2 regions of the Paenibacillus sp. FSL M7-0656 genome follow, and region 2 is predicted to be linked to the other one. Evidence: predicted binding sites of a transcription regulator. Region 2 holds the regulator's gene; the other holds the start of a gene.
The links. Region 2 encodes Rex, which represses fermentation and respiration genes when NADH is low (regulators of the CRP and FNR family bind a similar motif). Its sites were predicted from a motif close to TTGTGAAATATTTCACAA; they were not measured.

Region 1 (3,429 bases), 2.2 Mb from region 2:
TTACCGTAAAAGCTGTAGGGCAGGATGCTCTCCGGGCCGTAGGTTTCGGACAATGCAGTGAATTTGGTCGTAATCTCACGAATCGCTTCATCCCAACTGATTCGTTCAAACTTGCCTTCACCTTTGGCTCCTACACGTTTCATCGGATATTGTAGACGCTCGGGGTGATATACCCGCTCGGTCATATTTCTGACTTTATTACAAATGGCACCCTTGGTGATCGGATGATCCGGATTGCCTGCCACCTTCACAATTTTGCCGTTCTCTTTATGTAATAACAGACCACAAGTGTCCGGACAGTCGAGCGGGCACACCGCCGCAAATACACCATTCTCCTGATCGATCATCGTAAGGCTCCCCTCTTTAAAAGCTATCCCTATATCATATCTTCTTCGAGGTTATCGCGCAAAGAGAACAGTATGTTTTTGCTTCATATTCGCCGCTATGGCGGCTTTAAATTATTTTCAAAAAAATGTTTTTGAGTTTGATTCAACTTCAGAATTCAGGGGTAAATTAAAAATAAGGCATTAGGCTAGTGTTTCCCCACTTCCTCCTCATGCCATATCATGGACCACTCCCGAAATTCGCCATGAACAGGTTTCGTTCCCCCGAACCTTGTCATGGCGAATTTATTTTGCGTTAAACTCCAACAAGAACCCCATACAAAAAAACGATCCCACCCTGCTCCATCACAGCATATTCGCCATGAACCGAGCAAGATCAGAATCGTCTTCACTTCTAATATACGTGTATCCATACCTCGCTGTGCCCTCTATGCTTGTTTGCTCAACATTACTCTAGCCTCCGTCTCCATAGGTTCGATCGACGTCGCCATCTCTGGTTTCACTTTTGGCTCGGCTTGGCGCAGGTACACCACCCAATAGGCTGCAGCTACAAACAGAGCACCACCAGTCAGATTCCCGAGCCATACCGGAATGAAATTCATCACATATTGACCCCACGAATAATGTCCTTCGAAAATTGCCGCCGGGATGAGGAACATATTGGCCACAACGTGCTGGAATCCAATCGCCACAAATGCCATCGTTGGAAACCAAATGCCCAGTACTTTGCCACTCATCGTATCGGATGCATAAGATAACCACACGGCCAGCGCGACCAGCCAGTTACAGCCGATGCCAGAGATGAAAGCTTGCAGGAAGCCGTCATGCAGCTTATGCCCAGCCATATCCACCACTTTTGCCAGATATACACCCTCTCCGGTCAGACCAAGCACATGTCCAAACGCGTACGCGACAAACAAAGCTCCAACAAAATTACCAATCGTCACTAAGGTTAGATTTTTCAACATACTACCCACAGATAATTTTCGTGCAATCGTTGCAAGTGGAACTGCCATCATGTTGCCCGTCAGCAGCTCGCCACCACCTATGAGTACCAAGATTAATCCAACCGGGAACACTGCTGCTCCAATCAGATTGACCAGACTCCCCCACTCTGCTGGCGCAGAAGCAATTACCCGAATATCCAATAGAAAACCCAGCGCAATAAAAGCCCCTGCCAGAAAACTAAGCACCAGTACAGAAGACACCGGATATTGAGCCTTCTTCTTGCCTGTTTGCGCCGTATATTGTGCAACCTCAAGAGGTGTTTTTGCTGCCATATCATTCATCCTCTCCTTCATTGTTCATCATTGGATAAAACCATCTGAAATTCATTAGTTATGCGTTGAATACCACATCCTAATTGTATCTCGGTCCTAAACATAACTTTGTGCAAATTATCACAATGTTACTTAAAAAGATACTTTAAGAGTGTCTTGGAATAGTTATGACAGCAAGAGTGTAGTAAGGCCTTTTGTAGCTAAAACAACAAAAAAGAAGACTGACGATATACTCGCCAGTCTTCTCTTTCCTTTATAATCGTCCGCCTTGTTTCGTAATCTTGGCAGTTATCGTACACCTCTTATTTACGGACAAGCATGACTTATCTTTGTATGGCGTTTATCAAGATCGCTGTTAAACCATCTATTCTGCTTCCTTACACCATTGCTGGTGCTTTTACTTCAATTGGAGGCAGTGCTTGCAGACCCGCCGTGTTCAGGAAGTTCCACGGTTTGTTGTAATGTGGCTGGAAGAAAAAGTCGATGAAGGCCAGCTCATCTACGGTCATGTTGTTTTGGATGCAGACCGAGATCGTATTAATCGATTGGGTCAGATCAACCTGAGACATCACCTGTGCTCCGACAATTCGACGAGTAGCCTGCTCATATACCACTTTAAGCAACAGTTTCTCAGCCGTTGGCATAAACTCCGGACGGTAGCTGTCTTCCAGTACGACAGATTCAACAATCAGGCCTTCGTCAGCAGCAGACATTTCCGTCATCCCTGTACCCGCGATATTTTGCTCATAAATTTTGATACCCGATGTGCCTTGTGTACCCATATACGGTGTTGTAGGACGAACTAGGTTACGGGCTACAAGTGTACCCATCCGCACGGCGTTGGTTGCCAGTGGAATGTACGCTGCTTTGCCTGTTGGGTTGTAATGAATAGCACAGCTGTCACCCGCAGCGAAGACGTCTTTTTGACTCGTTTGCATATATTTATCCACGATGATTGCGCCGATTGGCAGCATATCCACTTGGCCTTTGAGCAGCTCTGTATTTGGACGGAAACCAATGCACAGAATAACCAGATCGGTTTCGAACTCTCCTTTGGACGTGATCACCTTAGTTACTTTGCCATCTTCACCAGTAAACTTCTGTACCGTTTGACCAAGAGCCAGCTTGATGCCGCGTCCAGTCAACGTATCTTCAATCGCATCCGTGAATTCAGGGTCCAAGTATTTGTTCAAAATACGGTCCACACTGTCGATCAGGGTAACTTCCTTGCCGTTCATCTGGAAAGCCTCAACCAGTTCTACGCCGATATATCCTGCACCTACAACGGTAACACGTTTGGCATCTTTGGCTTTTTCAATAATCGTGTTGGAATGATTGTAGTTTTTGCAAAGTAAAATGTTGTCCATCTCGATGCCTTCAAGCTTCGGAACGACAGGCCATGACCCCGTTGTCACGATCAGTTTGTCAAACGTATCTTCAAATTCTTCCCCGGTTTGCAGGTTTTTAGCCTGAAGGGTATGGCCCTTGGCATCTACTGCTGTTACTTCATGAAGCATCTTGGTTTCAACACCAAGCTCTGCCAGTTGATTAGGCGAAGAATAGAACAAACCGTCAGGGTCTTTCACAACCCCACCTACGTAGAGCGCAATGCCACAAGATAGGAAGGAGATATTGTCATTGCGCTCATACACAGTGATGGTAGCATCCGGGTACAATTTGGCGGTATTTACGATGGCTGCGGTTCCTGCGTGTGTACATCCGATAACTGCGATTTTCATTAAAAGTTCCTCCTCGAAATATATAAATGAGTTTGAATATAAGGTTGTTATGGTTGTGAAACATTT
Region 2 (3,429 bases):
GGCATGAAAATTCGGTGCAATGGGGCTCCATGGTGGATCAGATGTTCCCGCTCGCTCTTGAAGTTAAGGAGCTGTGGGATCGTATGAGCGATGCCTTGTTTGGTCTCTTGCCTGAACGAAGTGATGCTTCACCGGGAGAGACGGGGCAATTTTCACTGCGTCTGAAAGCATCTCAGAAACCTGCAAAATGGCAGGAGTTGCAGGATCTGGAGAACCAGATCTATGTGACTCTGGGCGATTTGGTTCGCAAAGGGGACAAATTGCTGCTTGAAGTGAAAGAGGATCAGGATGATTATCAATCGGATAGTCTGATCACGGACATTACAGGATTGCTGAAAGATCTGACCACATTGAAGGAGAATCTACGTTTCTTCATGCGTATGGATGACGCCAAAACGGTGTACTGGATGGAAGCCAGCGGTCAGTTCCGCAGTAAATCTCTTCAGCTGTATGCCGTACCTGTAGATGTCAGTGCCCAACTTAAGGATTTATTTTTTGACAAAAAGAAAAGTGTTGTGCTTACATCGGCTACGCTCTCGGTAGATAAGTCATTCCAGTTCATGATTGAGCAGCTTGGCTTACAGGAAGCCTCTGAGAATAATCGGCTGTTAACGTCGATGCTGCCATCACCTTTCAACTATCGCGATCAGGCACTTCTGGTGATTCCGCGTGATTTCCCGAGTGTGAAGGGAAGTGTGGGTGATGCGCACTTTGTTAATATGCTGGTGCAATCACTTGCAGAGACGGCAATTGCTACGCGTGGACGCATGATGGTTCTGTTTACTTCATACAAGATGTTGCGACAGGTCTATGATCCGCTGAAGGAGGCACTGTCTGGCAACGACATCTCGTTGCTTGGGCAAGGCGTTGACAGTGGAAGTCGTTCCAAATTGACTCGCAGGTTTCAAGATGCCAAAGCAACGGTACTTCTGGGCACAAGCAGCTTTTGGGAGGGTGTAGATATCCCGGGAGAGGCGCTAACCTGTCTCGCTATTGTGCGATTGCCTTTCCAGCCACCGAATCATCCGTTGGTGGAAGCCAAGAGTGAGCTGCTTCAGGAACAGAAGAAAAATCCGTTCATGAAACTGTCCGTGCCGCAAGCGGTCATTCGTTTCAAGCAGGGATTTGGCCGGTTGGTGCGTACAGCGAAGGACAGAGGAATTGTCATTGTTTATGATACACGGGTGATTGAAGCGTACTACGGTAAATTCTTTTTATATTCATTACCTGGTCCCAAAATGGAGCATATGCTCACGGAGCAGATGGTTCCACGAATTACCGAGTGGTTGGAAAAACCTGCTAATGAACAAAAATAATGGTCGTTTTGTTCGTTATATCATTGCATGACACTATCGTTTGGCGTTAAACTTTATTAGATATTTCCGTATCCGATTAAAGCAGTTGCACGTAAGAACTTATAACCTAAATTACAAGGAGCATTCCGTATAAAATGTCACGTTTATCTTTGAGTTTTATACAGAATGCTCATCTTTTCATCTATTATTTTATCGTGGCCTTGGTAAGGGGGAGCAAGAATGAAATCGGATAAAATTTCGGAAGCGGTGGTACGACGTCTGCCTGTATACTTGCGTTATTTGAACGAGTTGCATCAGCGTGAGGTGGCTACTGTTTCTTCTCAAGAGCTTGGACAGAGGCTGGATCTGAATCCGGCCCAAATTCGTAAAGACCTGGCTTACTTCGGTGATTTTGGTCGTAAAGGGATCGGGTATGATGTATCCTATCTGATCGAAAAAATTCGTCACATTCTCAAAATCGATCAGCAAATTAATGTGGCTCTGGTAGGCGCGGGTAATCTCGGACAGGCCTTGTCCAACTATAACGCGTATCTGAAAGACAACATGAAAATTGTTGCTGTATTTGATGCATACGGACCGAAGATTGGTAGTCAAATCAACAGTTTGACGGTAAAACCAATGGATGAATTGACGGAAGCCGTTAAAACGGAAAACATTCGCATCGGAATTATCACGGTTCCGGATACGGAAGCCCAAAATGTAGCCGATCAGCTTATTGAATCAGGAATTGAAGCGATCCTTAATTTTGCACCAACCATTCTAAAAACACCGCCGCATATCCGCATTCACCATGCTGACTTCACAACGGATCTGCTTAGTTTGGCCTATTACTTGGAGACTGGAAAGGACGACGAGGAAGATGACAACAAATAGATGGGTAATTCACAACGGCAAATTTGCCGTTAATGAAGGCGGCACAACATGGAACGTGGTCCACGGATACATGGTTGTTGAGAATGACAAGATTGTGCATATTGGTGAGACATTGCCGGATGAAGACAAAAATTGTACCAAAGTGGATGGAAAAGGACTGTTCTTCCTGCCGGGTCTGATCAATACGCATGGTCATGCAGCGATGTCGTTGCTCAGAGGGCACGGAGACGATCTTGCATTGCAAGTATGGTTGCAGGAAAAAATGTGGCCGATGGAAGCGAAAATGACTTCAGAAGACGTATATTGGGGAACTTCGCTATCGGTGCTTGAAATGTTGAAAGGCGGAACTACAGCTTTCCTGGACATGTACGATCACATGGATCAAGTTGCCAAAGTTGTGGAGCAATCCGGCGTTAGAGCAGCACTGGCACGTGGTGTAATCGGGCTGTGCTCGGAAGAAGAACAATTGCGGAAGCTGGAGGAGTCGGCTGCGTTTGCGCGTGAGTGGAATGGACAGGCAGATGGTCGCATTACAACCGTAATCTCGCCACATGCACCATATACATGCCCTCCTGACTACATAGAGAAGCTTGTGCAGGTCGCGAACGACCTAAACCTTCCCCTTCATACACATATGTCGGAAACGCTTCGTGAAGTCGAGCAGAACGTGGCTGATTATGGACTGCGTCCTGTGGCACATCTGGAGAAACTGGGCTTTTTCTCTCGTCCATCCCTGGTTGCACATGCGGTGCATCTGAATGACGAAGAGATTGAGATTCTGGCCCGTCATGATGTGGCTGTATCCCATAACCCGGGAAGTAACCTGAAACTCGCTTCCGGTGTTGCGCGGGTACCTGCGTTGCTGAAAGCAGGAGTTACCGTGTCACTCGGAACAGACGGACCGGCAAGCAACAACAACCTGGATATGTTCGAGGAAATGAGACTGGCTGCATTGATTCACAAAGGTGTATCTGGTGACCCGACGGCAGTGCCAGCAGGCGAAGCGTTATTACTCGGAACGTCATACGGTGCCAAATCCATCTTCTTGAACAATACCGGAGCACTCCAGGTCGGCATGAAGGCTGACTTTATCGCCTTGGACATTGAACAGGCACATTTCTATCCACATACAGACCTGATCTCACATACAATCTATTCGGCTTCTGCCAAGGATGTTGAGCACGTATGGGTGGATGGGAAACAAGTGGTGAAACATGGCGAATGTCTGACACTGGATGAA

Region 1: a site for Rex is predicted at 1,733-1,750, ahead of MHI01_RS21145 (formate/nitrite transporter family protein). Genes of this name have one in related genera too.

What each region holds. Positions count from the first base shown of each region.
Region 1 is NZ_JBBOOT010000001.1:4,779,323-4,782,751, reverse strand. Features, by position in the region: gene MHI01_RS21150 (molybdopterin-containing oxidoreductase family protein) at 1-347, opposite strand, end outside; gene MHI01_RS21145 (formate/nitrite transporter family protein) at 773-1,624, opposite strand; gene MHI01_RS21140 (FAD-dependent oxidoreductase) at 2,002-3,363, opposite strand.
Region 2 is NZ_JBBOOT010000001.1:6,987,229-6,990,657, forward strand. Features, by position in the region: gene dinG (ATP-dependent DNA helicase DinG) at 1-1,316, shown strand, start outside; gene MHI01_RS30700 (redox-sensing transcriptional repressor Rex) at 1,536-2,189, shown strand; gene MHI01_RS30705 (amidohydrolase) at 2,176-3,429, shown strand, end outside.